Regions from separate parts of the Nitrobacter winogradskyi Nb-255 genome, predicted to be linked through region 2. Evidence: predicted binding sites of a transcription regulator. Region 2 holds the regulator's gene; the other holds the start of a gene.
The links. Region 2 encodes PhoB, which activates phosphate uptake and scavenging genes when phosphate is short. Its sites were predicted from a motif close to TGTCATNNANCTGTCAT; they were not measured.

Region 1: a site for PhoB is predicted at 13,014-13,030, ahead of NWI_RS08320 (RNA degradosome polyphosphate kinase). Genes of this name have one in related genera too.

What each region holds. Positions count from the first base shown of each region.
Region 1 is NC_007406.1:1,741,738-1,757,495, reverse strand. It holds gene NWI_RS08395 (cold-shock protein) at 397-1,050, shown strand; gene NWI_RS08390 (DUF192 domain-containing protein) at 1,203-1,694, shown strand; tRNA gene NWI_RS08385 (tRNA-Pro) at 1,765-1,841, shown strand; gene NWI_RS08380 (hypothetical protein) at 1,894-2,289, shown strand; gene NWI_RS08375 (ETC complex I subunit) at 2,547-2,852, shown strand; gene NWI_RS08370 (carboxyl transferase domain-containing protein) at 3,087-4,691, shown strand; gene NWI_RS08365 (acetyl/propionyl/methylcrotonyl-CoA carboxylase subunit alpha) at 4,694-6,700, shown strand; gene NWI_RS08360 (hypothetical protein) at 6,754-7,017, opposite strand; gene ndk (nucleoside-diphosphate kinase) at 7,284-7,706, shown strand; gene NWI_RS08350 (TerC family protein) at 8,098-8,916, shown strand; gene NWI_RS08345 (cold-shock protein) at 9,274-9,477, shown strand; gene purN (phosphoribosylglycinamide formyltransferase) at 9,698-10,351, opposite strand; gene purM (phosphoribosylformylglycinamidine cyclo-ligase) at 10,376-11,449, opposite strand; gene NWI_RS08330 (CDP-alcohol phosphatidyltransferase family protein) at 11,685-12,227, shown strand; gene NWI_RS08325 (DnaA ATPase domain-containing protein) at 12,273-12,953, shown strand; gene NWI_RS08320 (RNA degradosome polyphosphate kinase) at 13,199-15,400, shown strand; gene ppx (exopolyphosphatase) at 15,420-15,758, shown strand, end outside.
Region 2 is NC_007406.1:554,839-570,596, reverse strand. It holds gene NWI_RS02665 (aspartate aminotransferase family protein) at 1-468, opposite strand, end outside; gene NWI_RS02660 (GcrA family cell cycle regulator) at 946-1,452, shown strand; gene phoB (phosphate regulon transcriptional regulator PhoB) at 1,704-2,408, opposite strand; gene phoU (phosphate signaling complex protein PhoU) at 2,430-3,146, opposite strand; gene pstB (phosphate ABC transporter ATP-binding protein PstB) at 3,180-4,001, opposite strand; gene pstA (phosphate ABC transporter permease PstA) at 3,998-4,843, opposite strand; gene pstC (phosphate ABC transporter permease subunit PstC) at 4,926-5,915, opposite strand; gene pstS (phosphate ABC transporter substrate-binding protein PstS) at 6,023-7,048, opposite strand; gene NWI_RS02625 (ATP-binding protein) at 7,173-8,426, opposite strand; gene NWI_RS02620 (lysylphosphatidylglycerol synthase domain-containing protein) at 8,506-9,561, opposite strand; gene NWI_RS02615 (hypothetical protein) at 9,688-10,014, opposite strand; gene NWI_RS02610 (OmpA family protein) at 10,019-11,410, opposite strand; gene NWI_RS02605 (polysaccharide deacetylase family protein) at 11,674-12,732, shown strand; gene NWI_RS02600 (EAL domain-containing protein) at 12,825-14,543, opposite strand; gene NWI_RS02590 (hypothetical protein) at 15,131-15,758, opposite strand, start outside.

The sequences.
Region 1 (15,758 bases), 1.2 Mb from region 2:
AAAGGGTACTTGCTACGAGTACTTCGAACTACGGGTACTTCGAACTGCCGGCGCCTGGATCCGTTCGCGCCCACGCTACATAGTAAAACGATATGATGCTTCTACAAACCTTATCGATAACAGCCGAAATACGTACCAGCGATGCTTTTCGACAGCGCTGAAACCCATCGGCAGACCGAGAATCAAAATCCGGTGAGAGTTGATTCGTGCATTGTGCAAGGCTGTTTATAGATGTCGATCGATTTATCTTTTGTCTTGCGACGCCCCCAAGAGTGTTATCTTTTGATTCGTGAGATTCGCCTGGCTATATACGGTCGTAAATAACGGTACGCTGCGCTAGACTGCAGCCGTAGTTGAAGCAACCGTAGTAAATAAAAATGTGTGGGGGCCTGCGTCATGGGGTCGGACGGTTTTGAATCCAGGAAGTTTGCGGGGCCGGCGGTGAGCGATCCCTTGGGATCCAAGGAATTTTCCGGAACGAACGATCGAGAGGCGGGAGCCGGTCCGTTTGCCGGGCTAGGGGAATCTCCCGCCAACATCGTCGAGATCAGCGGCGTCATCAAATGGTTCGACGCTTCAAAAGGCTACGGATTTATCGTCCCCGATAATGGCTGGCCGGATGTGCTCCTGCACGTCACGGTGCTTCGTCGCGACGGCTATCAGACCGCTTATGAGGGAGCCCGCCTGGTCTGTGACTGCGTGCAGCGGGCGAAAGGCTATCAGGCGTTCCGGATCACGTCGATGGACGAGTCCACCGCGATTCATCCCGCGCAGATGCTGCCACCCCGGACACATGTCAGCGTAACACCCACCAGCGGCCTGGAGAGGGCGCAGGTCAAATGGTTCAATCGATTGCGGGGATTTGGCTTCTTGACGCGCGGCGAGGGAACTCCGGATATTTTCGTGCACATGGAAACGCTACGGCGCTTCGGCATCACGGAACTTCGGCCGGGGCAGTTCGTCCTGGTCCGCTTCGGGCCGGGTAGCAAGGGCATGATGGCCGCGGAAGTCCAACCTGAAACGGGTGCCCCCAGCGTGTCCTCGCACTGATCTGCCAAACAGGCCGCCGTGGAAGCCGCCCGGGGTTGCTTGGGATTTGATTTTCGGGAATCGTGTTCTGCGCTTGTAACCGCCGGCTGCCAGCGGCGGCGGGCGGTTTGCGGCGATCGCTGCTTTTGATCATGGTTCTGACAGGTTGTCCGATGCTAGGACTGCGGGATGTCGGTTTTGGGTGGTTCCGCGCCGGTTTGGGAATTGTCCTGTTTTCCTGGATTGTCGTGGTCGCCCCGGACGACGGGGGTGTCCACGCCGCCGAATTCCAGCCGCTCGAAATCGCGACCAGGACCGGCGTAAAGATATTCTCGGTCGAGATGGCGACGACCCCCGAGGAGAAGGCCACCGGATTGATGCATCGAAAGCATCTGCCTGACGGGCAGGGTATGCTGTTCGATTTTTCTCCTGCGCAGCAGGTGTCGATGTGGATGAAGAACACCTACATCTCGCTCGACATGATCTTTATCGGCTCGAATGGTCGCATTGTGCGGATCGCCGAAAACACCGAGCCTCTATCGACCCGGATCATCTCGTCGCGGGGTCTGGCTAAAGGTGTGCTCGAGGTGATCGGAGGCACCGCGAAAAAATACGGAATCGCGACAGGCGACCGGGTGTCGCATCCGCTCTTCAACGGCCGCTGAGTCCGCTGGAAACTCTGAGCGACTTGCTGGGCCGCCCGGAAGGATGTAACGACATCGTTTCCCAGCAGATCGGGGTATAGCGCAGCCTGGTAGCGCGGCAGTTTTGGGTACTGCAGGTCGTTGGTTCGAATCCAGCTGCCCCGACCATCAACCAGTATCTTGTCGGTTTCGATCGACGAATCCTTCCCGAACGACCAGGGTGGCGAAAAGGGCGGACATTCGCGATGGTGAGGAAGGCGAAGCAATGAGTAGTTGGACGCTTGGCGCTCGTAAGCCGCCCCAGGGGGACGGCCTCGAGATTGATATTGCGATTGATGGCGGTGATCCGCTCACGCTGAACACGCTTGAAGCCGAGACGCTGGAAACCGGACTGGGCAAAGCGCTCGCGGGCGTTGATAACGCATCCGGCCGGATTTCATGCGTGAATGCAGCCACCCAGATCATTGTCGCCGTCGACAAGGTCACCGTCGCTTCGCTGCGGTATGAAAAGGCGGAGCGGTTGCGCGGCCATCTGAAAGAACTTCTGGCCGGCAGAGGTACTGAATTTGCCGATTCAGGCGCGGTAGAGGATCAACCACACCCTTCCGTTCCCTGAGGCAAATTTGACCCCCGGCCTCGTTCGCACGGAGGTGGTCGAACATTTCGTGAAACCACCTTCGTTCGGCCGCGCTTCCACACGACGTGGTCGATCCGTCATCCCTCAAGGCCAAGAACGGGCCGACTGCGGAAGGCGATGCCCAATGCCGTTCGGGCCAGATTGTCAGGCCGTGACATAACGAATATACTTGAGATCCAGGGATGTCCGGCGGCTTGCTGCCGGATCAACGTCAACAGCAGGTACCAGCGAAATCCATGATGGCCCGTATCTTCAAGCCCGCCAAGAACGCGATGCAATCGGGCGCCGCCAGGACCAGGGAATGGCAACTGGACTACGAGCCCGAGCAGCCAAGAGCGATCGAGCCGCTGATGGGCTGGACCAGTTCCGGCGACACGAAGCAGCAGATCACGCTTCGTTTCGAGACCAGGGAGGATGCGATCGCCTATTGCGAGCGCGAAGGCATCCCCTATCAAGTGATCGAGCCGAAGGGAAGGGCGACACGAAAGGCTGCCTACTCGGACAATTTCGCATTCCGCCGCATCGAACCCTGGACCCATTGAAGCTCTAGGACCCATTAAAGCTATCGACAGGCCAGCCAGCAGACTGACCTTACCGAAGGGGCATGGCGTCTTAGTGGCATGAGGCAAATCATAACCGTCGCCCACCTGCGTCCCGCGCATCAAAAATAGGGGAATCGATCAGGTTCATGATTATGGATCGCTTTGATCCCAAATCATCGTAATCTGGCCGGATTGAAGCGCGCGTTTCAACGCGCGCCAAGCATTCGGACTGTCATGGCGCTCCGTTCCGGTGTCGATCCCACGTCGTCAGATTTCGCGCGCAACGTCGAAGCGATGAAAACGCTGGTCGGCGAGCTGCGCGAAAAGCTCGCGGGCGTCGCGGGCGGAGGCGGCGAGGCCGCGGTCGCGCGCCATGTCTCGCGCGGAAAAATGCTGGCCCGCGACCGCATCGATCTACTGCTCGATCCCGGCACCGCGTTTCTCGAACTGTCGCCGCTGGCAGCTAACGGGATGTACGGCGGCGACGTGCATTCGGCGAGCATCATCACGGGCGTGGGACGCGTCGCCGGCCGTGAGTGCGTGATCGTCGCCAACGACGCCACGATCAAGGGCGGCACCTACTATCCGATGACTGTGAAGAAGCATCTGCGCGCGCAGGATATCGCGCGGCAGAACAATCTGCCCTGCATCTACATGGTGGATTCCGGCGGGGCCTTCCTGCCGCACCAGGACGAGATATTTCCCGACGAGCGGCACTTCGGGCGCATCTTCTACAATCAGGCCAGCATGTCGGCGGCAGGCATTCCGCAGGTCGCGATCGTGATGGGATCGTGCACGGCGGGCGGAGCCTACGTGCCTGCGATGTCGGACGAGAGCATCATCGTACGTAATCAGGGCACGATCTTTCTGGGCGGACCGCCGCTCGTGAAGGCAGCCACGGGCGAGGTCGTTACCGCCGAGGAACTCGGCGGCGCGGACGTGCATTCGCGCCAATCCGGCGTCACCGATCATTATGCGCGAAATGACGCCGATGCGATCGGGATCGCGCACCGCATCGTTTCCACCCTGAAGCCTCCGCAGCGCGCCGCGCTCAACATGCGCGAGCCGCGCGAACCGCTGTTCGCACGGGAGGAAATCTACGGCGTCGTACCGGCGGACGGCCGCAAGCCGTTCGACGTGCGCGACGTCATCGCCCGCATCGTTGACGGCTCTGAGTTCGACGAATTCAAGAAGCTCTACGGCCAGACGCTGGTGTGCGGCTTCGCCCATATCTGGGGATACCCGGTCGGCGTCGTCGCCAACAACGGCATCCTGTTCAGCGAAAGCTCACTGAAGGGCGCTCACTTCATCGAGTTGTGCTGCCAGCGCGGCATTCCGCTGGTCTTCCTGCAGAACATCACGGGCTTCATGGTCGGCAAGAAGTACGAGGCGGGCGGCATCGCGCGCGACGGGGCCAAGCTCGTCACGGCGGTCGCGACCGCGGGCGTGCCGAAGTTCACGGTGGTGATCGGCGGCTCCTACGGCGCCGGCAATTACGGCATGTGCGGACGCGCTTTCTCGCCGCGTTTTTTGTGGATGTGGCCTAACGCGCGCATCTCGGTGATGGGCGGCGAACAGGCCGCGATGGTTCTCAGTACGCTGCGGCGGGAGAACATCGAAGCCAAGGGCGGCACCTGGTCGGCGGAGGATGAGAGTGAATTCCAGGCGCCGATCCGCGCGCAATACGAGAGCCAGGGCAATCCCTATTACGCCACCGCGCGGTTGTGGGACGACGGGGTGATCGATCCCGCCGACACGCGTCTCGTGTTGGGACTTGGATTGTCCGCCGCGGCGAATGCGCCGATCGAGCCGACGACCTTCGGCCTGTTCAGGATGTGATCATGGCCGGCGCTCCAACCTGTCGCCCCTTCACGACGCTCCTGATCGCCAATCGCGGCGAGATCGCGTGCCGCGTCATCCGCACCGCCCGCGCCATGTGCCTGCGCACCGTCGCCGTCTATTCGGAGGCAGACCGCGACGCGCTGCATGTCGCCTTGGCCGACGAGGCGGTGTGCCTTGGACCCGCGCCCGCCCGCGACAGCTATCTCAACGTCGGGAAAGTGATCGACGCCGCGCGCAGAACCGGCGCGGAAGGCGTCCATCCGGGCTACGGGTTCTTGTCGGAGAATGCCGGCTTCGCGCAAGCCTGCGCCGATGCCGGCCTCGTGTTTGTCGGGCCGACAGCGGCGATGATGACCGCGATGGGAACGAAATCGGACGCCAGGGCGCTGATGCAAAAGGCTGACGTGCCGCTGGTGCCGGGCTATCATGGCGAGGCGCAGGACGAAGCCACGCTGCGGAATACCGCGGACCGGATCGGCTATCCGGTTCTCGTGAAGGCGTCCGGCGGCGGCGGCGGCCGCGGCATGCGGATCGTGCGGTCGGCCGCGGAACTGGCTCCCGCTATCGTCAGCGCCCGGCGCGAGGCCGGCGCGGCCTTCGGCGATGAGCGAATGCTGATCGAGAAATACGTCGAAAATCCCCGGCATATCGAAGTGCAGGTGATCGGCGACAGCCATGGCAATCTGCTGTCGTTGTTCGAGCGTGAATGCACCTTGCAGCGGCGGCACCAGAAGGTGATCGAGGAAGCGCCATCGCCGACACTCAACGCCGCGCAGCGCGACAGGGTCTGCGAAGCCGCGCGCAAGGCCGCCGCCATCGTGAATTATATCGGCGCGGGCACAGTCGAGTTCGTATCTGACGGCAGGGACGTCTTCTTCATCGAAATGAATACCCGCCTGCAGGTCGAGCATCCCGTGACCGAACTCGTCACCGGGATAGATCTCGTGGAATGGCAGCTTCGGGTGGCGTTCGGCGAGAAGCTGCCGCTGACGCAGGACCAGATCACACTGAACGGTCACGCCATCGAAGCACGGGTCTATGCCGAAGATCCGGACCGGAACTTCATGCCGTCCGTCGGCCGCATCAGAATGTGGCGTACGCCGCCGGAGGTTGACGGCTTGCGTATCGACGCCGGCTACCGTGAAGGCGATGCGGTTCCGCCAAGCTACGACGCCATGCTCGCCAAGGTGATCGCCTGGGCGCCGACCCGCCAGGCCGCGATCCGCCGCCTGGCGCGCGGATTGGACGAAACGGACGTTCGCGGCATCGCCACCAACATTCCGTTCCTGTCCGCGCTGATCACGCACGCGGATGTGCGCGCCAACGCGGTCGACACCGGGTTCATCGAGCGTCATCTGCAAGAGCTGACCCGGCCCTCGACGGCGCCGGGCGAGACCGAACTCGCAGCCGCCGTCGCCGCCGTCCTGCTGGAGGAAAGCAAGGCATCTTCAACGGACCCGGCGTCGCCCTGGCGAACCGCGGGCTGGATGGCGGTCGGCCGACGCCGGCAGCGGTTCGTATTCCGTCAGGGGCAGGGGCAGGCTGAGCACGAGGTCACATTCGTCTATGGCAATGGCCCGGATGAAATCCAGCTTGCGGACAAGAAGCTTCCATTCGCATTCGCTGCGGACGACTCGGAAGGCATGATCCTCACGCTCGATGGGCGACGAAGCCATGTGGTGTTCGCTGTCGATGGACGCGAACTGTACTTGCGGACGCGCAACGGGCGGTTCGAGTTACACTGGGTCGATCCGTTTGGCGAAGACGAGGAGGAGCAGGCCGGCGAAGATCGCATCATCGCGCCGCTGCCGGGCACGGTGGTCGCGCTGTTCGCGGAGGAAGGGACTTTGCTGGAGAAGGGCGCCCCCATTCTCGCGCTGGAGGTGATGAAGATGGAGCAGACCTTGCGGGCTCCGTTTGCAGGCAGGCTGAAGAAAATCAAATGCAGGGTCGGCGATGTCGTGCGGGAAGGCGTCGAACTCGCCGAGATCGAGGCGGCCGCTTGAAAGCGAAAGGGGCAGTCTCACCTGTTTTTGGGCGAGACTGCCGTTCCCGGTGATCAGAAGCAGCGATTGACGACGCGCCAGCGCGGTCCGAAAGAGGTCGGCACCAGCCTGCGCACATAGCAGCCGCCACCCCCGCCGATGAAGTGGCCGGGACCCCAGGCATAATGGCGCCAGCCGTGATGGTGATGCCCATGCCCGTGATGGTGATGATGACCGTGGTGATGCCAGCCCTTGCCAGCGAACGCCGCGGTGGGCGCCAACGTTGCCGTACCAAGCGACGCAGCCGCGATCGCGGCGAATGCGATTTTGCGAAACATCGAGCTCTCTCCTCATGATGGGGACGCCGAGGCGTCCGCGGTGAATATTTCGTCCGGCTGGTCTGACGTTGCGCCAGGCGAGCAGGTTCAGTGCGTCGGAGGTTACGGCATGGATTCGAACCGCTCTGTGATGCAGATTACAGAGCTTGTCATCGCGCGAAGAATTGCCGAGGGTGGGACGGTCAGATGTCCGATGCGCTTGCCGTCACTGACGGGCGCCGATATAAGCGCGCAATTCCTGCGACCGCTAAATCAAGGACGACATCATGGCGATTGAACGCACCTTTTCGATTCTCAAGCCGGACGCGACCGCGCGAAACCTGACCGGCGCGATCAACGCCCTGATAGAAAAGGCTGGACTTCGAATTGTGGCGCAAAAGCGCATCCGCATGACCCGCGAGCAGGCCGAGACGTTTTACGCCGTGCACAAGGCCCGCCCGTTCTTCGGAGAACTCGTCGACTTCATGATCTCCGGGCCGGTGGTCGTGCAGGTGCTGGAAGGCGAAGGCGCGATCCTCAAGTATCGCGACATCATGGGTGCGACCGATCCGTCCAAGGCGGCCGATGGCACCATTCGCAAGCTCCATGCGAAATCGGTCGGTGAAAACTCCGTTCATGGATCGGATGCAACCGAAACCGCGGCGGTCGAGATCGCCCAGTTCTTCTCGGGCAACGAGATCGTCGGCTAAGGCATTTTCGGGCGAGATGGATACCGGTTCGCCGCATGAAAATGCGACCGGACAATAATTTCCAAAACATGATCCCGATATTTTCCAGAGCATGATCCCACCCGAAGGGCCGCGCCAGCGCAAAGTGGAAACCGGCTTTCGGAGAAGATCATGCTCGGACAGGAAGATAAGCAAAGAATCTGATTCAACGCAGTTCAATCGGATTCAACGCGGTTGAAACAGACCCTGGAGCTTCGCTTCCGCTTCAATCGGAAGCGAAGCCTGAGATTGGTGTTTTGACGCGTTTTCCTCACGCGAACCGGCCGCCATCCTCGGGTCACATCCCGGGGACATGCTTCGCGCGGGAACGTTATCGGCCGAGTCTGGCGGCGTTCGATCGAAGGAACAGGTGTTGGATTCGCTACTGCACGTCTTCGACCTGACGGCGATCGCCTCGGCCTTCGATCAGTTTCGAAACGACCTGAATGATCCGGCGTTCTGGCTCGCCGTCAGCAAGATCATCTGGATCGATGTCGTCCTGTCCGGCGACAATGCGCTGGTGATCGCGCTTGCCTGTCGCGGGCTGGCTCCCCGGCTGCGCTTCTGGGGCGTGGTGCTCGGCGCGGGCGCCGCGGTCGGCCTCCGCATCATCTTCGCCGGGATCATCACGACCTTGATGGGGCTGCCCTACCTCAAGCTGGTGGGGGGGATCGCGCTGCTTGTGATAGCCACCAAGCTGCTGGTGCCGGAGAAGCAGGGCGAGGAAGCCATCCCGGCGGCCGGCCGCCTCTGGTCCGCCGTCCGGGTCGTGGTGGTCGCCGACTTCGTGATGAGTCTCGACAATGTCATCGCGATCGCGGCAGCGGCGAATGGCAGCGTACCGCTGTTGATCATCGGGCTGGCCGTCAGCGTGCCGCTGATCGTGACGGGCGCGGCGCTGATCATGCTGCTTCTGACGCGCCTGCCTTTCTTGATCTGGGCCGGATCGGCGCTGCTGGGCTGGATCGCGGGCGAGGTCATCGCGACCGATCCGGCGGTAGCGCCATGGCTGCATCGGTTCTTCGATGGGGGCACCGGCGCCTTTCTGGATGCGGTCCTGGGGTGGGTCGGCATCGCGCCCCGGTTTACCGCCGGCGGACCCGGAGGCGAGGTGCTGTGTGGCCTGCTGGGAGTCATGATCGTGCTCAGTGCCGGATCGATGATACGCAACCGCAGGCAAGTCGCCGATTAACCGTTCCAGAGGGCAGGTCTTCCGCGCAATCAAATATGTGGATAGCGGGATATTGACGAACGAAGCTGGTTCGTCTCCGGAACGGCCACGCTTCGCCAAGACACCTTGAAACGCTTCGGTTTCGCCCGTCGCTGCCGCATCGCCGCTTCCTCCACAGCCGCGGGTTCGGGTGTTTCCCAGTTATCTGGCGTGACTTGCTAAGCGGTAATTTTCGTGTTGCAATCCACCAACAATCGGTTGAGAGCCCGCCATCGGTACAATTCGGAAAGTTCGGAAAAGATCAGGAGAGGGGGCCGCTTGTGGCGTGAGACGCGAAGTGCGCCACGTCTTTGATCATATCCCAACAGGAGACAGACGATGCAAAAGGGCACCGTCAAATGGTTCAACCCAACCAAAGGGTACGGATTTATCAAGCCAACGACCGGCGATAGGGACGTGTTCGTTCATATCTCCGCCGTTGAGCGCGCCGGCCTGAGCACCCTCGACGAAAACCAGACGATTGAATACGATCTGGTTGAAAATCGCGGCAAGACCTCCGCCGAGAATCTGAAGATCTCGTAAATCACATCTCCCCGCGATGGGTTCGGCGACACGCTCCTTCAATCGCGAGGATGGGTGGATCTGCCCTGACGTATAGCCTTTCCGCTTCTGATGAAAATCAGAAGCGGGCTCTCCGATTATGATCTGACGCGTTTTTCACGCGAACCGTCACGTCATCCGCTTCGCTCGAAAACGCTATAGCAGGACGCGGTCAGATCAATCGTGGTCAGATCAATCGTGGTCAGATTACGGACGGCGAGATCAGGCTATCGTCCGGACTGGCGTTTGCCGACGTCTTGCAAATGTCGCCATCCAGTCGCGTGCCGCCGCCCGCGACCAGCCGCAGCGCATCGGGGTAGATGCGATGCTCGATGTCCAGGACGCGCGCGGCCAGCGTCTCCGCCGTGTCGTCGTCACGCACAGCCACTGCGCCCTGCATGACAATGGGGCCGGCATCTGTTTCCGCGACGACGAAATGCACCGTGGCGCCTGAGATCTTCACGCCCGCGCGCAGGGCCTGACCGTGGGGGTCGAGGCCCCGGAATGATGGAAGCAGCGAGGGGTGGATGTTGAGCATCCGTCCATGCCAGCCTCGGACGAACTCGGCTGTGAACAGCCGCATGAAGCCGCCGAGGCAGATGAATTCGATGCGCCTGTCATCCAGAGCGGATTGCAGTTCGGCCTCGAACGCCGCACGGTCCTTGCCAAATGGCTTGCTTTCAATGACGAGCGTCTCGACGCCGGCCGCCTGGGCTCTGGCGAGGCCCGCCGCGCCGGGTTTATTGGAAATGACGACGGCTATTTCAGCCGGAAAGTCCTCGGCCTTTGCAGCCTCCACCAGCGCCGTCATGTTCGATCCGCGTCCGGAGATCAGGATGGCGACACGGCGTTTCATGCTCACATTCCCTGCTGGGGCGTTCTATACGGCGAGATCGAGTTGACCGTCGTAAACGACCCGGCCTTCATCGCCTGCAACGATCACATCGCCCAGCAACGACACACGTTCGCCGGCCTGCGTCAGCACATCCACGACCTGCTGAACCGCGTCGCGGCGCACGATCGCGACCATTCCGATGCCGCAATTGAAGGTTCGAAGCATCTCGCGTTCGACGACGCGACCCTGCTGCGCCAGCCATTTGAAGACCGGAAGGACCGTCAACCCGGCGAGATCGATCCGCACGCCGAGTCCTTCGGGCAGGACGCGAGGAATGTTGTCGGTGAAGCCGCCTCCGGTGATGTGGGCGAGCCCTTTCACCGCACCGGTTTCGCGGATCGCGCGCAGACAGGATTTGACGTAGAGCCGGGTGGGGGTCAGCAGCGCACCTCCCAGGGTCGCGACGGGAGCGAATGGCGCTGGAGCGGAGAGGGCGATACCCGAGGCTTCGACGATATTGCGGACCAGTGAATAGCCATTGGAATGCACGCCGGACGACGCGAGTCCGATCACCGCATCACCGGCGGCGATATCGCGGCCGGGCAACAGGGAGCCGCGTTCCGCCGCGCCGACCGCGAAGCCGGCAAGGTCGTAGTCACCGTCCTTGTAGAGGCCGGGCATTTCAGCCGTTTCGCCGCCGATCAGGGCGCAACCCGCTTCCCGGCAGCCTTCCGCGATTCCGGCCACGATCGCCGCGGCGGTTTCGGGATCAAGCTTGCCGCAGGCAAAATAATCAAGGAAGAACAAGGGCTCCGCGCCCTGTACGACGAGATCGTTGACGGACATGGCGACAAGATCGATGCCGATGGTATCGTGGATGCCGGTTTCGATCGCGATCTTGACCTTGGTTCCGACGCCGTCGTTGGCCGCAACCAGAACCGGGTCCGCGAATCCGGCGGCCTTGAGATCAAACAGGCCGCCGAATCCGCCGATCTCGGCCTCCGCGCCGGCGCGAGCGGTTGCGCGCACCATCGGCTTGATGAGGTCGACCAGCCGGTTGCCGGCGTCGATATCGACGCCCGCCCCGGCATAGGTCAGGCTGATGTTCCTGTCGGTCATGCCAGTGTCCCGATTCCGAAGTCCGCATACCCTTGCCGCAACCTTTGATACGAACTTCGGAATCAAAGGGACACTAGCAGCGCTCGAAGACATCCCGGCTGGTTACGTCGGATTGCCGACTTGCGCAATGGCTCGCACAGGCTGTCCGCATATACTATGTAGACAAAGGCCGACCTCTTCTGCAAAGCCTCGCCTCCCGAAGGTTTTGTGCGGAAACCGGAGCCTGGAAAGTCGCGTGAGTATTCCAAATATTATTACGCTCGGCCGTATTCTGCTCGTGCCAATCATTATCTGGGCTATCGCCTCCAATCAGATGGAGATCGCTTTCGCCATCTTTGTGATTGCCGGCGTCAGCGATGCGGTGGACGGGTTTCTGGCCAAGCGCTTCAACATGGCGAGCGAACTTGGTGCGCTTCTGGATCCGCTGGCCGACAAGGCGCTGCTGGTCTCGATCTTCGTCACGCTCGGCATTTGGGGCGCCGTGCCCATCTGGCTCGTTATCCTGGTGGTCTCGCGCGACATCATGATCGTCGGGGCGGTGATCGTATCGTGGCTGTTCAACAAGCCGGTGCCCATGAAGCCACTGCTGGTCTCTAAGCTCAATACGGGAGCGCAGGTCGCGTTCGCGGCGCTGGTGCTGGCCGCGCTGGGATTCGGATTTGATTCCTCGCCCTACGAAGCCCTTCTGATGGCCGCCATAGCGATCCTGACCCTGGTTTCCGTTTCTTTCTATCTCGTGGAGTGGGTGCGCCACATGAGCACCATCGATCCGCAATGAAGGTGGCACAGTGCGCGCGAGTTGGTGCTGACGTGGAGTAGATGCTTGGCAGGCCGTCCTCCCTCCCGTCAGCTCGCATTCACGCTGCCGCACGCCGAGAGCTTTTCGCGGGACGATTTTCTTGAAGGTCCCGCGAACGCGGCGGCGCTGTCGCTGATCGAGAGCTGGCCGGAGTGGCCGAACAGGATCATGTTGCTGGCCGGCCCTGAAGGTTGCGGCAAGAGCCATCTCGCGGCGATCTGGGCGGAGCGGGCAGGGGCGCGCTCCATCAGCGCGCAAGGCCTGACCGCGGCGACGGTGCCGATGGCCCTGACGACAGGGGCGCTCGTGGTGGAGGACCTCAATCCGAAAACCTTCGATGAGCTTGCCCTGTTCCACCTGATGAACCTCGCCCGTGAGGAAGCCGCGTTCGTGCTGATGACGGCGCGAGTCACGCCGGCCGCGATCGAGATCGGGCTGCGCGACCTGCGGTCGCGACTCCGCGCGGTGCCGGTCGTGACGTTGATGCCGCCCGACGATCATCTGCTCCGGGCGTTGATCGTGAAGTTCTCAGCGGATCGCCAGATGAATATCGACGAAGCGATCGTGAGTTTCATCGCAACGCGGACCGAACGATCGGTTGCCGCCGCTCGCCTCGCCGTCGAACAGCTCGATGCCGAATCGTTACGGCTTGGCAGGCCGGTGACGCGCGCGCTCGCCGCAGAACTGCTTCGAAATCACGACTGAGGCCACAGGCTCTGAATTCCTTCGACGGACCTTGACGCCCCGACCATCCGCAACGTCAAATGTCATGGAAACGTCATTGAGCTGGCCCATGGTTCACCGCTGTTGCACCGCCGCCGAAGCATCTGGGCCCCTTCACTTCTGTCGAGATCAGAAGCGGGCAATCAGTTTTTGATTTGACGCGTTTTCTTTACGCGAACCGGCTATCCGCTTCGCTCGAAGACACGGGAATACGGACCGACATATCGATGGATTCAATTCAAGCGATTGCTCCCGAAGAGAAAAAACCGGAACTGGAACTGGACTCGGCGATCCGCGCCAGTCCGGAACGGTTTATCAATCGGGAATTATCCTGGCTCCATTTTAACCGCCGCGTCCTTGAGGAGTCGGTCAATCCAGGTCATCCCGCGCTTGAGCGCGTCCGATTCCTGTCGATTTCCGCCAACAACCTCGACGAATTCTTCATGGTTCGCGTCGCCGGCATCAAGGCGCAGGTGCGGGAAGGGATCACCGAGCGCAGCCCGGACGGGCTGACGCCGTCGGAGCAACTTGTTCTCATCAACGAGACGGTCTCCGATCTGGCGAGCGACCAGCAGGCGATCTGGCGGGATCTGCGCAATATGCTGGCCGGAGTCGGGATCGTCCTGATCGACGGCAAGGATGTCACCAAAGCCGAGCGGAGCTGGATCGCCGATCACTTCCTGCACAATATCTTCCCTTTGTTGACGCCGCTCGCCATCGATCCGGCCCACCCGTTTCCGTTCATTCCAAGCCTTGGCTTCACCATCGCGCTGCAACTGGCGCGGACCTCCGACGGCAAGCCGATGAATGCGTTGATCCGCATGCCCGGCAAGATCGACCGGTTCCTGAGGATTCCGGCGGCCAGCAAGGACGATCCCGTCAGGCTGATCACGATTGAAGGCGCCACCAGCCTGTTCATCAACCGGCTGTTTCCGGGCTACACGGTCAAGGGGCAGGGCGCTTTCCGCATCATCCGGGACTCCGAACTGGAAATCGAGGAGGAGGCGGAGGACCTGGTTCGCCTGTTCGAGACCGCGTTGAAACGCCGCCGGCGCGGCTCCGTCATCCGGCTCGAAATCGAAGCCGCCATGCCCGCCGAGCTGCGCGCATTCGTTCAGCGGGCGCTATCCGCGGCCGACGACGAAGTGTTGCTGGTGGACGGCGTCCTGGCCATGAACGAGCTGTCGCAACTCACACGGCTCGACCGGCCCGACCTTGAATTCGTGCCGTATGTTCCGCGCCATCCCGAGCGCGTGCGCGATCATGGCGGCGACGTGTTCGCCGCCATCCGGCAAAAAGACCTGATCGTTCATCATCCCTACGAGTCGTTCGACGTCGTCGTGCAGTTCCTGCAACAGGCCGCGCGCGATCCTGACGTCGTCGCGATCAAGCAGACGCTCTACCGCACCTCCAACAACTCGCCGATCGTGCGGGCGCTGGCGGAGGCCGCGGAGGCGGGCAAGTCCGTCACGGCGCTCATCGAGCTCAAGGCCCGGTTCGACGAAGAGGCCAACATCCGCTGGGCGCGCGATCTCGAGCGCGCCGGCGTGCAGGTGGTCTACGGTTTCCTCGAACTAAAAACGCACGCCAAGCTCTCGCTGGTCGTGCGCCGGGAAGGCGGCAGTCTCGCGACCTATGTCCACACCGGTACCGGCAACTATCACCCGGTGACCGCGCGTATCTATACGGACCTGTCGTATTTTACATCCGATCCGATCATAGGCCGTGATGCGGCGCGCGTATTCAATTACATCACGGGCTACGCCGAGCCGAGCGATATCGAGAGAATGGCCGTATCACCTCTAACGCTGCGGAATCGGATTCTCGATCATATTCGCGGTGAAACCACTTTTGCGCGTAACGGCAAACCGGCCGCGGTCTGGATGAAAATGAACGCGCTGGTCGATCCCGACATCATCGACGCGCTGTATGAAGCATCCCAGGCGGGCGTTTCCGTCGAACTGATCGTGCGCGGCATCTGCTGCCTGCGGCCCGGAGTTCCCGGGTTGTCGGAAAACATTCGCGTCAAGTCAGTCATCGGCAGGTTCCTGGAGCACGGCCGGATTTACTGTTTTGGAATGGGGCAAACCATGCCGGGACCAAAAGCCGCTGTGTATATCTCGTCCGCGGACATGATGCCGCGCAACCTCGACCGGCGCGTCGAAGTGCTGTGCCCGCTGCAGAATGCGACGGTGCATCAGCAGGTTCTCGAGCAGATCATGGTCGCGAACCTCAAGGACACCGAACAGAGCTGGCGGTTGTTGCCGGATGGATCGTCAACGCGTATGAAGGCCGCGAAGGGCGAGGAGCCCTTCAACCTGCACAACTATTTCATGACAAACCCGAGTCTGTCCGGCCGTGGAAAGTCGCTCAAGGAATCTTCGCCGCGCCGTCTCACGCGTCGCTCAGAGCGGCAGCCGCCGGCATAGACCGCCGGCCCCGACATATCTGCGTCCGCGCAAGCCGGGCTCCAGCGTCGCCGTCATCGATATCGGCTCCAACTCCGTCCGCCTCGTCGTCTATGAAGCGTTGGAGCGAAGTCTCGTCTCGGTCTTCAACGAGAAAGCATCGTGCGGACTCGGGCGCGAGGTGCAGTCCACCGGATTGCTTGCGTCGGATGCGATCAGCAAGGCGCTGACATCCCTGCGGCGTTTCCACGCGCTGTGCAAGGTCATGAAGATCAGCCGCGTTTACGCCATCGCGACCGCCGCATGCCGCGACGCCACGAACGGCGCGGATTTCATAGCCCAGGCGGAACGCATCTGCGGCGTGACGGTCGAAGTCCTG
Region 2 (15,758 bases):
CGGCGGCCCGTATCCTTCGAGGTATTTTTTCGAGCCGGTAGCGGCCAGCATCGCCAGCGTGCGGCCATGAAAGGCGCCCTCGAAGGTGACAATCCGATAGCGTTCCGGATTACCCCTGCCGGCATGATAACGACGCACGATCTTGATGGCGCATTCAACCGCCTCGGCGCCCGAATTGGCGAAGAAGACGAAATCGGCGAAACTCTGCTCGCAGAGCCGCACCGCCAGGCGCTCGCCGTCGGGCGACTTGAACAGGTTCGAGACGTGCCACAGCTTCGCCGTCTGCGCCTGAAGCGCGGCGACGAGATGCGGATGGCAATGGCCCAGCGCATTCACGGCAACGCCGCTCGTGAAATCGAGATAACGTCCGCCGTCCGAGCCGAGCAGCCAGGCTCCTTCACCGCTCTCGAATGAAAGATCGGCCCTTGCGAAAACGGGCAACAGATGAGACGCCGCGGCTGTGGTCATGACGGTTTGCCGGTTGGATGGTGGGAGCGGTTCGGCCCGACCGCGCTGTGGCGCGATCAATGAACTGTCAGCTCCGAAAGATGAACTGTCAGCCCCGAAAACGAAACGTGCCGCCTTTCAAGGCGGCACGCGGCGGTTATTCTAGGTGCGCGGCAATCACTGTCAATATTCCATTTGCGCGGGCAGTGATGCGGGAAAGTCGCAGAATGAGCGGTTTCTCTCGTTTTCCTGCATAACATGTGGACGCCGCGAGGCCCGACTCTTGCGCGTGAGTCACGGCATATTGTAGCGTTGGGCCCGTCGAATACGACATCTCGTGCGGCGTTTTGATCCTCGATCGGTTCCTGTTTCAGCGTAAGCGCCCGGGCGTTTTTCCCGCCCGGCGAGGGCTAAGGGATTCTGTCGGCACGGGTTTTTCGGGGGCGCTTAGATGCGCGGCCTTGGGGAGGCACGCATTACACAAGGGAACAATGTGCGATGACGGTGATAACCTGGACCGACGACCGCGTCGAACAGCTGAAGAAGCTTTGGGAAGCGGGCCTCTCCGCAAGTCAGATCGCCGCCGAACTCGGCAACGTGACCCGCAACGCGGTGATCGGCAAGGTGCATCGGCTGGGCCTTTCGGGCCGCGCCAAGAGCCCGTCGTCCACCGTGCCCCGGACGCGCAAGGCCCGCCCCGCCCAGCACATGGTGCGGGTGTCCCGCCCTGTCTCCCGGGGCAACACCGCGCTCGCGCAAGCTTTCGAGGTCGAGATCGAAGCAGACCCGATCGCCTACGACAATGTCGTGCCCATGAGCCAGCGGCGATCGCTGCTCGAACTCAGCGAAGCCACCTGCCACTGGCCGGTCGGCGATCCCGCGAGTCCGGAGTTCTTCTTCTGCGGCGGCAAGGCTCTCACCGGCCTTCCCTATTGCGCGCACCACTCACGCATCGCCTATCAGCCCGCCGCCGACCGCCGCCGCCAATCGCCGAAGACGCGGTAATCATCGCGTGCCCCTCGGATCTCGTCATAGCCGGGCTTGAACCGATCATCTCCGCTTTGCGACGGGGATGATGAATCCGCGATCATAGCGTTTTGAGCAAAGCGGCCGCCGGTTCGCGTTAAAGAAAACGCGCCGGATCAGAATCCCAGAACCCCGCTCACGACTCCGTCAGAAACGGAACGGTTCCGGCCGCGGCAGGCGCTTTGGTGCAGAACAACGAGGATCACCGACGCTCCCTCAACTCGCCCCGCTTACTCGGTCCTGCTTGCGAACTGCTCGTCAAGTGCGTAACCCGCGCCGCGCACCGTGCGGATCGGATCCAGCTCGCCGTCAGGATTGAGCAGCTTGCGCAGCCGACCGATGTGAACGTCGACGGTGCGCTCGTCGATATAGACATCACGGCCCCAGACGCTGTCGAGCAATTGCTCGCGGCTGAACACCCGGCCGGGATGCTCGAGAAAAAACTCCAGCAACCGATACTCGGTCGGGCCAAGATCGATCGGACGGCCGGAGCGCACGACACGGTGCCGGTCGCGGTCGAGTTCTATGTCGCCAAAGCTCAGGACAGACGCCAGCCGCGCCGGGCTCGCGCGCCGCAGCAGGCTTTTCACCCTCGCCAGGAGTTCCGGCACCGAGAACGGCTTGACCACGTAGTCGTCCGCGCCGGTCGCGAGCCCCCGCACCCGCTCGCTCTCCTCGCCGCGCGCGGTGAGCATGATGATCGGAAGCTGCCTGGTGTCGGAGCGGGCCCGCAGCCGGCGGCACAGCTCGATGCCGGACAGGCCCGGCAGCATCCAGTCCAGCACCACAAGGTCGGGAACGCGCTCTTTCAGCCGCGTATCCGCCTCGTCACCCCGCACGACCGTTTCGACCTCGTACCCTTCCGCTTCAAGATTGTAGCGCAGCAGCGTCGTCAACGCTTCCTCGTCTTCAACTACCAGAATGCGTGCACCCATCGTGTCTCGCCTGATCCCGTTTCAGTTTCCCGGAGCCGCCGATGCGAAACCTGTCATGTCCCCCTTGGGACGCTTGTCGAGGATCTGCTGACCCTCGATCATGTAGAACACCGTCTCCGCGATATTGGTGGCGTGGTCGCCGATCCGCTCGATATTCTTGGCGCAGAACATCAGGTGAATACAGAACCCGATGTTGCGCGGGTCTTCCATCATGTACGTCAGGAGCTCGCGGAACAGGGAGGTGCAGATCGCATCCACCTCCTCGTCCCCTTTCCAGACCGCCATTGCCGCAGGCAGGTCGTGCGCCGCGTAGGCGTCGAGCACCGACTTGACCTGTGACCGCACCAGATCGGTCATATGCTCAAGACCGCGGATCAGTTTCAGCGGACGGAAATCGCTGTCGATCGCGACCACGCGCTTGCCCATGTTCTTGGCGAGATCGCCGATGCGCTCCAGATCGATCGCGACCCGCATGGCGCCGACGATCTCGCGCAGATCCACGGCCATCGGCTGCCGCCGCGCGATGGTGAGCACGGCGCGCTCCTCGATCATGCGCTGCAACTGGTCGATCTCGGAATCGGCGGCCACCACGCGATCACCCAGGGTGGTGTCGCGGCGGATCAGCGCGTCCAGCGACTCCACGATCTGCCGTTCAGCCAGTCCGCCCATTTCGGAAACCAGCCGCGTCAGCTCCTGGAGATCGTCGTCGAAAGCCTTTGCGGTGTGTTCAAAAGCCATATCAAGTTTCTCCCCGCGATTCCGCGCGCAGCCTCAGCCGAAACGGCCGGTGATGTAATCCTGGGTGCGGCGATCAGACGGCGATGTGAACAGCTTGTCAGTCGGGCCGAACTCGATCATCTCGCCGAGATACATGAACGAGGTGTAATCCGATACGCGCGCCGCCTGCTGCATGTTGTGGGTGACGATCGCGATCGTGTAATGCGTTTTAAGTTCGTCGATCAGCTCTTCAACCTTGGCCGTCGAGATCGGGTCGAGCGCGGAGCACGGCTCATCGAACAGGATCACTTCCGGCCGGACCGCAACCGTGCGGGCGATGCAAAGGCGCTGCTGCTGACCGCCGGAGAGGCTGAGCCCGCTTGCGTTGAGCTTGTCCTTGACCTCGGTCCACAAGGCGCCGTCCCGCAACGCCTTCTCCACCCGGCTGTCCATTTCCGATTTCGGCAGCTTCTCGTACAGGCGGATGCCGAACGCGATGTTCTCATAGATCGTCATCGGAAACGGCGTCGGCTTCTGAAACACCATGCCGACCCGCGCACGCAGAAGATTGAGATCGAGCTTGGGGTCCAGGATGTCGGTGTCATCCAGTAACACCCGTCCTTCGACGCGCTGGCCGGGGTAGAGGTCGTACATGCGGTTGAAGATGCGAAGCAGGGTCGACTTTCCACAACCCGACGGGCCGATGAAGGCCGTCACGCGATTGGCGGCGATCGACAGGTTGATGTTCTTCAGCGCGTGATGCTGGCCGTAATAGAAATTGAGATTACGGGCTGCGACCTTCGCCGGCACATCCGGATCGATCCTCGGTGGGGGAACAGCCGGGCCCGACGCGGCGGCGGTGGAAACGGTGGTCATTTCGCGGTCCTCTCAGAGCCGATCAATCTCGCGCCGATGTTCAGCGCCAGCACGGCCAGGGTGATCAGCAGCGCGGCGCTCCACGCCAGTTGCTTCCAGTAGACGTAAGGGCTCTGCACGAAGTTGTTGATGGTGACGGGAAGGTTCGCCACCGGGCTGGTCAGGTCGAGGCTGAAGAACTGATTGCTCAACGCGGTGAAAAGGAGAGGCGCGGTCTCGCCGGCGACTCGCGCGGTGGCGAGCAGCACGCCGGTGATCAGGCCGGTTCGCGCGGCGCGATAGGCGATGCGCCTGATGACAAGCGAGCGCGGCAGGCCGAGCGCCGAAGCCGCCTCACGCAGCGAGTTCGGCACCAGGTTCAGCATGTCCTCCGTGGTGCGCACCACCACCGGAATCACGATCACGGCGAGCGCAAGCGAGCCCGCGAGCGCCGAGAAGCCTCCCATCGGCACCACGACCGCTCCGTAGATGAACAAACCGATGATGATCGAAGGCGCACTGAGAAGGATGTCGTTGATGAAACGAATAACCGGCGAGAGGCGATCGTGCTTGCCGTATTCGGCAAGGTAGGTGCCCGCGAACATCCCGATCGGCGCGCCCACGCCCACACCGATCACGGTCATGATGAGCGAGCCGACGACGGCGTTCAGCAGGCCCCCTTCGGAAGCGCCTGGCGGCGGGGTGTTCTGGATGAAAAGCTGCCAACTCATGCCGGCGAGGCCGTTATAGAACAGCGTGAACAGAATGAGCCCAAGCCAGGAGACGCCGAACGCGGCGGCGAGAAAGCACAGGGCGCGGACGATGATGTCTTTGCGGCGGCGGGAAGCATAAATCGGATTCATGGCTTGACCTGTCCAGGCATCATCACCGGGCCGACGAATTGGCCTGTCGCGAAAACCCGGCTTTTGTTTTTCCGTGTCATGCCTATTTCCCTGCCTTCTTCTCCAGCCGCAACAGCATCAGGCGCGCCGCGGCGAGAACAAAGAATGTCAGAACGAACAACAGCAGGCCGAGCAGCATCAGGCTCGATTGATGCAGGCCGTCACTCTCCGCGAATTCACTGGCGATCGCCGCGGAAATCGTCGTGCCTGGCGCGAAGATCGATGGCGATATCCGGAACGAGTTGCCGATGATGAATGTCACCGCCATCGTCTCGCCGAGCGCGCGGCCGAGCGCCAGCATGGCGCCGCCGATCACGCCGACACGCGTGTAAGGCAGCACGACGTGGCGGACGACTTCCCAGGTGGTGCAGCCGACGCCATAGGCCGCCTCTTTGAGGACCGGCGGCACGGTCGTGAACACGTCGCGCGAAATCGCGGTGATGAACGGCAGCACCATGATCGCGAGAATCAGCGAGGCGTTGAACAGGCTCAAATAGGACGGCGGGCCGCCGAAGATCGAGCCGAGGACCGGCACGCCGTCAAACAGGTCGATGAAGAAGGGCTGAACCGTATCGGCGAGGATCGGGCCGAGAATGAAAAAGCCCCACATGCCGTAGATGATCGAGGGAATGCCCGCGAGCAACTCGATCGCCATGCCGATCGGGCCGCGCGCCCACAGCGGACACAGCTCGGTGAGGAAAACGGCGATGCCGATGCCGACCGGGATCGCGATGCTCATGGCGATGATCGAGGTCAGGATCGTGCCATACAATGGGCTCAGCGCGCCCAGCACCGGCGGTTCGGCGGACGGCGCCCAGCGCTGCGTCGTCAGGAAGGAGCTACCGAACTCCATGATCGCGGGCCAGGATCCCACGATCAGCGACATGATGATTCCGCCGAGCAGCACCAGAACCAGGATCGCGCTGATGCGCGTGATCCAATAGAAGACCCGGTCCCCGAGCTTGAAGGCGTCCATCGCACGGGAGCGGTCATGGGAGGCCGCCTGTTCGATCGCGCTGCTATGAACGGCCATTTCCGCCACGCCCCACCCCTGTTTCTTGCAGACCATCCGGATACGGAGAACAGCTTCTCGCAACCCTCCCGAGGAGAAGCGCCCCGACGCTTCTCCTCGGCACCGGATCAGCTTTTGATCTCGGAGGTCCAGGTTTTCTCAATCTGCTTCACGACAGATTCCGGCATCGGAATGTAGTCGAGTTCCTCCGCCATCACGCCGCCCTTCTCGAAAGCCCACTTGAAGAACTTGATCGCTTCGGCGGACGCCGCTTTATCGGAAGGCTCCCTGTACATCAGGATGAACGTCGCCGCGGTGATTGGCCAGGAGGCCTCGCCGGGCTGATCGGTCAGGATCACGTGATAGCCTGGCGCGCTCGCCCAGTCGGCATTGGCTGCCGCTGCCTGAAAAGAGGCCACGCCCGGCTGCACCACCTTGCCGGCCTTGTTGATGAGCGCGGTGTAGGTCAGCTTGTTCTGTTTGGCATAGGCGTACTCGACATAGCCGATCGCGTTCCTGGTCTGCCCGACATTGCCGGAAACGCCTTCATTGCCTTTGGCGCCGACGCCGGCCGGCCACTCGACCGCGGTGCCCTCACCGACCTTGGACTTCCATTCTCCATTCACCTTGGACAGATAGTTGGTGAAATTGAACGAGGTTCCCGCACCGTCCGAACGATGCACCACCGCGATCGAAGCCGAAGGCAGCTTGACGCTCGGATTGAGCTTCACGATCGCCGGATCGTCCCACTTCGTGACCTTGCCGAGGTAGATATCGCCGAGCAGTTCTCCCGAAAGAACCAGTTCGCCGGGCTTCACGCCCTCGATATTCACCACGGGAACGATCGCGCCCATCACCATCGGCCACTGCGCGAGACCATCTTTCTCGAGCTTGTCGGCCTTCAGCGGCGCGTCGGTCGCGCCGAAAGTCACCGTCTTGGCAAGGATCTGCTTGATGCCGGCGCCCGACCCGATCGACTGATAATTTACGCCGTGACCGGTCTCCTTCTTATAGGCATCAGCCCATTTCGAGTAGACGGGAAACGGAAAGGTCGCTCCCGCACCGGTGACATCGGCCGCCTTCACCGGAACCGAAAAGACGGACGCCGAGGCGGCGACGAGGCCGGCGGCGGCGATGGCCTTGAAGAAATTCATGCGCGATCTCCCTTCGCATTGAGTAGAGCGCAGGACGCTCATGACACCTTCTTAGATGCGACCCTTGCCGCTTTTACGAACGCTTGACGACAGCGGGATGACAGCGCCAAGCATCTCTATCTGTTCAGCTTCTTGCCTCCGGCACGTCCCGCGCCGGTGGGAAGCCGGCGGTAAAGCTCGCGCCCTGGCCGGGCACGCTCTCGATCAGCAGACGGCCGCGATGCCGGTTGAGGATATGCTTCACCAGCGACAGGCCGAGGCCTGTGCCGCCCTGAGCCCGGCTGTCGCCGGCGTCGACCCGATAGAAGCGTTCGGTCAGGCGGGGCAGATGCTCAGGTGCGATGCCGGGACCGAAATCCCGCACCACCACCCGGAATTCCGGGTTCCCCTCCGACGAGACGTCGAGCATCGACGACACCATGACCCGGCCACCGGACGCGCCGTATTTCAGCGCGTTCTCGATCAGGTTCTCGAACAATCGCAGCAATTCCTCACGGTCGCCGCAGATCAGCACCGGGGTTTCCGGCAATGCGGTCTCGATCTCGACGTGACGTTCCGCCGCAAGCGGCTCAAGTCCGTCGACGACCTCGCGCACGATCGGAACAATGTCGACGATCGTCTCCGGGCGCACATGCACCGATAGCTCGACCCGCGACAGCGACAGGAGATCGTCGATCAGCCGCGCCATCCGCGCCGCCTGCGCATGCATGATGCCGAGAAACCGCTCGCGGGCGCGGGCGTCCTCGCGCGCGGGCCCCTGGAGAGTGTCGATGAATCCTGACAGCGCCGCGAGCGGCGTGCGCAACTCGTGGCTCGCATTGGCGACGAAATCGGCGCGCATTTCCTCGACCCGGCGCAACGGCGTCTGATCGTGAAACGTCAAAAGCATGCAATAGTCGACACCACCGAATGCGGTCGGCACCGGAATCGGCGTGATGATCAATTCCATCCACCGATCGACCGGAACATGATTGAGATAGGTCGCCCGCCGAGCCTCCCTGGTCGCAATCGCCTCTCGCAACGCGGTGACGATCTCAGGCGCCCGCAGCGCGAACTGCGCGAGTTCATTCCGGCGCAGCGCCGGTACGAGTTGCGCCGCCGCAGCATTGAGATGGATGACGCGGCCGGCCCTATCAAGCAGCACATTGGGATCCGGCATGCCGGCCACGAGAGCACGCGCCACATCCGTCTCTACCGGGTTGGCTCCGAACTCGATTTCACGCGACGCATCCGGATCATGAACCTGCCAGGGCACCAGCGCCGCGCCGGCGATGCAGGCGAAAGCGACGGTGGCGCCCAGAGGTTGCAAGCCGCCGAACACAACCAGCGCGGCCAATGCAAGTCCGGCAACCAGCAGAATGAGCGCGACGCGGCGCAACCGGTCCGGCCAGGATGTGGACCTCGCGGCGAACCCTGGGGCGCGGACGGCGTTTCCTTCCGCAACCGCTTGAGTGCTGTCAGGCGCCAGAATCGCCGTGTTCTCCCAGATAGGGCAGTTTACTGTCGGACTCGGCGTTCGATCCGGTCCGCGCGTAACCCACGCGTCGCATTCGCGCGCTGACAATAATTTCCCGAAGTGTCAGCAAGATGATGGAGATCGCGAACGGCGCGACATAATACAGCAGCCGGAACAGCAGCATCGCGGCCAGAAGATCGTTCTTCTCCATCTGCCACAGGCCGATCAGCATGGCGGCGTCGAATACGCCGAGCCCCCCCGGCGAATGACTCGCGAAACCAAGCAACGTGGCGGACACGAAGATCACCGCAACGACGACAAAGCCGACATTGGGCTGATGGGGCAGCAGCACGTACATCGCAAGCGCGCAGAATCCCAGATCGACGATCCCGATAAAAATCTGCAGCAGCGTCAGCCGGCCACCCGGCAAAACAACGGTCCATGACCCGCTGCCGACGCGACGCGGCCGCGTCCCAACCCAGATCACATAGGCGATGAGGCCGAGTATGATCGCGATTGCGATCAGCCTATTGAACCACGGCGGAAGCTGATCGATGCTGGTGGCCGCCTCGGGATGATAGGCAATGCCCAATCCGAGCACGGCGGCGTTGCCGAGCCAGAAGGTAAGACCCGCCAGAAAGCAGACTTTCGCGACATCAATCGCATTCATCCCCCAGGCGGAATAAATGCGATAGCGCACCGCCCCGCCGGTGAATACGCTGGCGCCGACATTGTGGCCGATCGAATAGCTGGTGAAGGCGGCGAACGCCGTGACGCGATAGGGAACATGAGTAATCCCGATGGTCCGCACCGCGAACAGGTCATAGAAGGTCAGCGTGAAGTAGCCCGCGGCCACGAACAGACCCGACAACGCGATCGAATGCCACTCGGTCCGCTTGACGGCCTCCATCACCTCCTCGACATCGATATCCCGGAGAATATGGAACAGCACGTAGAACGCGGCCGCGATCACGGTGACGCTGATCACCACACCCAGCTTGTGCAGGATTCGTTTCCGGCGCAGAATCGAAATCGCTCTGCGTATTGATCCGAGCATCGAGAACCTCGAAATGCGGTCCACGGCAAAGTCGCGCCTATCCGCATTCATTCACGTGGCAGGTGGTAGCGTTCTGGTTCCTAGCAGAATTCGGCCGGCCTCAATGAATCTCTTCATTTCAACACGTTAAACTGTTCCGCTGGAATGCTCCGTCGATCCGCCGGACGCCGCCTGGCGTGAAACCACCCCATCGCGCAACCACGATCCGACCGCGCACCCCCCAAGATAGACACCGAGCATCACCAGTCCAAGGTCCAGCCAGTAACCGAACCGGCCGGGAACAACGTGCATGACCGCCAACACGATCAGCGCCAGGATCGTCGCCGCCAGCCACCGCGCGGTCAATCTCGAGACTCCCCGCCCGCGATGAACCACCGCGATCCAGCCCATGGCAAGGCCAAGCAGCAACGATAGAACGAGCCAGACCCAGTGAAACCCTGCCAGGTAGACCATATCCCTACTGCCTCACAATGAAATCAATGCGTCGGTTTTTCGCTTTGCCCTCGTCGGTGTCGTTGGTGGCGATCGGCTGAGCGCTGCCCCGCCCCATCGGCGTGAACCGATTGGCGGGCAATCCGGCTTTCACGAGAAAATCCACCACCGCCTGCGCGCGTCGCTCGGACAGTGTCTGGTTGAACGAAGCGTCGCCGTCGCTATCGGTGTGACCCACGATCTCGATGGTGGCCGTCTGGCAACGGAGCGCGGTTTCCGTCAATTGATCCAGCAGGCCGATCGAATCGAGGTGCAAAGTCGCCTGACCGGCTTCGAACTGGATGGTGCGCTTTTCAAGAAGCTCGCCGAACAGTTGCTGGCAAACCGTCGGATCGACCGGGGACGCCGACGGCTTGATTGAAACGTCCGTTTTCGTCTCCCAGCCGCGCGGAAGATCCTTGGGCAGGTCAGCACGGATCTGTTTTCCGGCCAGGTCGTATAGCGCGTCGCCGGAGAGTTCGACATTCCGATCGGAGACGACCAGTCTTCCTGTCGACAGGCGCGACAACGAACGCAGCGCCCGCGTGACGACGGCGTCGAAGCCTGCCGGCGCACCGAGACTCGCCTTGAGCTTATCAACGATCTTCTCGCCGAACTTGCGGCCCGCCGATGCGACGATCGCCGCATGAACCGCGTTATCGGGCACATATCCGGTCAATGTCAGCACCCCGGAGACCGGATCCTTGTTGGCCTCGAAGACGTATGGCGGGGCCTGGATATCGTCGGCGACCGAGTATCCCTCGGGCAGGTTCTTCAGCGCCGCGGCGATCGCCTCGCGTCCACCCAGTTCACGCGCCATGCCCGACAGATTGACCGTCAGGTCCGAAATCGTTGCCTTGCCGTTCTTCAGCTTGCTCGTCTCGCCGATCAGCAATATCGCCGCGGCTTCGAACCGCGGCGGCGCGCCGCGCTTCAAATCCATGCGATCGGCGATGTCGACGCCGGCAAACCTCGCACGCGCCGCATCCAGCAGCTTGTTCCTGACCACGGGCAACGGCGCGCTTCCGCCGAGCGTCACCCTTCCGACCCCACGTTCGATGGTCCACACGAACGGTTTGGCTTCGGCGACGAGCGCGGTGCGATCGTTGACCCGTCGCACGCCCGGAACGGTCTCCACCGAGGCCACCGCATTGCTGCGTTCCTGCTCTGAGAACGCATCGGCGGAGAACGTGATGTCGCGTCCGGCCGCGCTGATGGCGGTCTTATCGAGAACGCTGTCCTTGAGCGCGACCGCGGTCTGCTCGCTCAGATCGGCTTCCAGCGGAGCCGTCGTCGTCCAGGCTGCCAGCACCCACAGTACCGTGAGCGGGATGACACCCGGCCACCACTTGCTGCTCCATCTGAAAAAACCGCGCATTCGATATCCTGTCGCGCAAAATCCGCCGGCTTGCGATGGACCGCGTCATGCGGTCCATTTGGAAGCGCGCGCCGGGTAAAGCCGGACGCGATTCGGTCGGCCACGCGTGATGAAATGCAGAGAAAACAAACCCCTGCCGGGCTGTCAAACCGAAATGAAGGCGAGCCCCGCCTCCGGCGGAGGAGCCCGGATAACCGTTTCTTCAACCGTTTCCCCCTAGGATCCGGACAGCAACAGGGGGCAGACCGGCCGATCCACGTCAAATGAAGCAGCTTCGCAACGCAGTCATCCGGGCCGGATTGGATGCCCTGTACTTCAGCGGCGCCCATCACCTGCTGCGGCCGGTGTTCGCCGGAATCGGAACGATCTTCATGCTGCACCATGTGCGGCCGCGCCGAAACTCCCCGTTCCAGCCCAATCATCACCTGGAAGTGACCCCCGAATTTCTGCGCATGGTGCTGGCCCATGTCCGATCACGCGGCATCGATATCGTGACCGCGGACGAAATGCATCGCCGGCTGACGCAACGCGACTTCTCGCGACGGTTCGCGTGCTTCACCATCGACGATGGCTATCGCGATAATCGCGACTTCGCGCTGCCCGCGATGCGCGAATACGACGCGCCGTTCACCGTCTATGTCGCCAATGATTTCGCGAGCGCGACCGGCCGCCTGTGGTGGGTGGCGCTCGAACGGGTCATCGCCGCCGCCGACCGGATCGACAGCACGATCGGCGACACCGCTATAACTCTCGACACCAGCACGATCGAGCAAAAGCGAGAAGCGTTCTCTCGAATCCACGATCTGCTGCGCGGGCTACCCGACGACCGCGATGTCGCGCGCGCGCTGAAGGACTTGTGCGCACGTCATGGCGTCGACGAATCCGCCATCAGCCGGGAGCTGTGCCTGTCCTGGGATGAACTGAAACCGTTCGCCGCCGATCCGCTGGTCACGATCGGCGCGCATACCGTCAGCCACTGCAACCTCGCGAAGCGAAGCGAGGAGGAGGCCCTTGAGGAGATCACCGTCAGCCGGACACAGATCGAGGCTGTCTTGCAGCGTCCGGTCGTTCATCTCGCCTATCCCTACGGCGACCGCAACGCCGCCGGATCGCGCGAGTTCGCCATGACCAGGGCGGCCGGTTTCAACACCGCGGTCACGACGCGGCCGGGCATGATATTTCCCGAAAATGCGGAACATCCAACCGCGCTGCCGAGGGTTTCCCTCAACGGGAACTATCAGAACGCCCGCGTCCTTCCGGTGCTGACGTCGGGCGCGGCCACAGCGCTGTGGAACGGATTCCGTCGCGTCGACATCGCCTGAGTTCACGCCGTCTCGTCACTCATCATCGCTGCGCATTTTCCGGTCATCCCGGCAAAAGCGGCGAAGACGGGTGTCTGTTATGAAGAAGAACTTCAGTTCGTTGCCGGAACGGCCGCCGGACCGCTCCACGGGCGCGATGGCGAAGCAAGGCCGATCAGCCTGCCCTGGATGAAGTCGCAGCCCCAGTCCCGCAGCATGGCCGCTGATTGCTCGTCCTGAACCCACTCGGCGACCGTTCTGATATCGAGTCGCCGCGCAAGATCGATCAGCGTCTGCACGAAGGCCCGGTCGTCTGAGGATCGCGCCAGGTTCTGCACGAACGCGCCGTCGATCTTGACGATGTCCACGCCGAGCTTGCGCAAGTTCCGGAACGAGGTGTAGCCGGCGCCGAAATCGTCGATCGCGATGCGGCTGCCCAGATTCTTCAACCGCGTAACGAACCGCTGAACGTCGTCGATATCCTGAATCGCCGCGGTTTCGGTGATCTCCACGATCAGGCGCTCGGCGACGCCGGGATGCGCACCCATCAGAGCTTCGATCGCCGCCCACCAGTCGACATCCATGGTGGTTTCCGGCGAGATATTGAGACTGAGCTGGACGTGGGGCGCTTCCGCCAGCTCGGCGATCACAAGCTCGAGCACGCGATGATCGACCAGACGGATCAGGCCAAGCTTCTCCGCGACCGGCACGACATCGGGCGCGAGCAGGATCTGACCATTCTGCTGCTGCATCCGCACCAGGCACTCATAAAACGCCGCTTCGCGCGTGCGCGCGTCGACCACCCGCTCGAAAGCGGTGAGGATGCGGCGCTCGTTCAGCGCGGTGACGATCTCGTCGGTCACCCGGATGTTGATCCGACGCTGCGCCTCACGCTCGGTATCGGGTCGCCACACGGCGAGCGAACCGCAGCGGCGGCCTTTCGCAACTTCGAGGATTTCCTGAGCGCGATTGATCGCTTCATCGGCAGTCTGCGCATAACGCGGGGCCAGAACGGCGCCTATGGAGGCGGTGACCGAAACGGGACCGGATTTGGTCATCACGATCTCTTCGCGGATGCCCGCCAGAAGGCGTTCGGCGGCGATGCTCACCTCATCCAGGCCGCAGTTCTTCAGGATCACCCCGAATCTGTTGCCGGAAAAGCGGCCAAGGGTGTCGCCGCTGCGCAACCGCCTTCGGATGCGCCTGGCGACATCGCTGATCACCTCGTCGGCGACATCGAAGCCGAAAGCATTGTTGATGCGCGCGAGGTGATCGATCCCGACCATCATGAAGGCGACCGGCGAGCGGTAGCGCGCGGCTTCCTCGATCGCTTCGGCGAGAGCCGCGGTCAGATAGGTGCGATTAAGCTCGCCGGTGAGGGCATCGTTCCGGGACAGGTTGATCAGTTGCTCGTCGCGCGCGCGCCGCTCATTCTCAAGCCGCACGATGCCTTCGACGCGCACCACCTTGCCATCGGCGTCGGCGAACCAGCATCCGGCCTCCTCGATCCACAGCATCGGCGCGGAGGCGCTGGCGCGCACGCCATACTCGATGAAATAGGGCACTCCCTCATCAAAGCGCCGCCGGGTGGTCGGCGCGGCGGAAAAGATATTGGTGCGGACCGATCCCGACGGTTCGATCAGGCGTCCATATCGGGCTCCGGTCGCGAGCAGGAACGGGTCGATGCCCTTGAAGATCGACGCAGCTCCCTCGGTCCAGTTTATCGCGTCGCTCGGGATATCCCACACGAAAGCAGCCCGGCCGAGCGCCGTGAGGATCGCCGACACCCGCGGCTCCTGGGTTGCCTGGGGCAGGCCAGCAGGCGCGCTGATGGTTTGTGACGCATCGGCGCCAGACGAGGGATTGACTGCCGGTGAAATGGCGGATGTCACGGTCGCCTCATTATGGGACGCTGCAAGTGATTCCCTTCTGAAGAATAGGGTGCTCGAACCCGTTCACGCTAGGTAAAGTTCGTGAACAATCCGAAAAACCGCCATCTCCAGATTCTGGCACGGCTTTTGCCGAGGGCTGGTTGCTAGCTGGAGCACAATGTTCCGGAACAACACATTCCCCGCAGGGCGGGACGGACGATGACAATCACGGGAACCGGCCGGATATCTGGGATCGCCGCCAATGCCGCGCGGCCGGACCGCGCCAGCGCGACAAAATCCACGGGATCCCGGCCAATATCAGCCGTCGCGCCGGTGAAGCATCAGCCTGTTCCGCGTTCCGCGCCCGCCATGACGTGTTCTTCATCGCGCAACTGATCGCCATCGCGGAACATTGTCCACAGACGCGGATATTCCGCCGTGCTTCGCCGCAGGTTGCGCAGGCCGCCTATCATTCGACGGGCGAGCGGAAGCAAGTCGGCGCGCGGACCGGTCCGCGGCTGTTGCGCGTCATCTGAGCCAATCGACACTTACGACGCTTGGCCTGGATCGCGCTGCTGGATGTCCGGACCCGGAACATCCGGATGCGGCTTGGCTCCGGCTGTCTCGGTATACCCGGAATTGGCAAGTCCAGTCTCGGCATGAACGATCGTTCGCTCCGGGAGCGGTTCGGCGGCAGGCGCCGACGGGTCGGCAGGCTCCTGCGATGAAGCCTGCGCCACCATGAATGAGGACGACGGAGCGCGCGGTTCGCGTGCTTCCACCTCCTCCGCCATGCCTTGGGACGGCACGAGAACCCCGCGCGCCGGCCGCCGCGCACGCAAGGCGAATCCGGCGAGGAAATCGACCAGCGCCAGCAGCGTCAGCATGAAGTAGGTCGAGGAGCCGAATTGCGGCAGCACCACGAATTGCGCCGCGGCGCCCCCGAACACCGCCAGCGACAGCAGGTGATCGGTGAGATACTTGCCGTGGGGGCGGACGCCCTTGATGATCTCGAACAGCAACAGGACGATGCCGAGCGCCAGCAGCGTGTCCCCGAGCGTCACCGTCCAGGACACGCCGGACATCAAGGTCAATGTGAGAACGGGCTCCGTCAAGAGGACGCCCGGCATCAGGAAGACGATGATGTTGCAGATCGCCAGGGGAATCAGAAGCAGA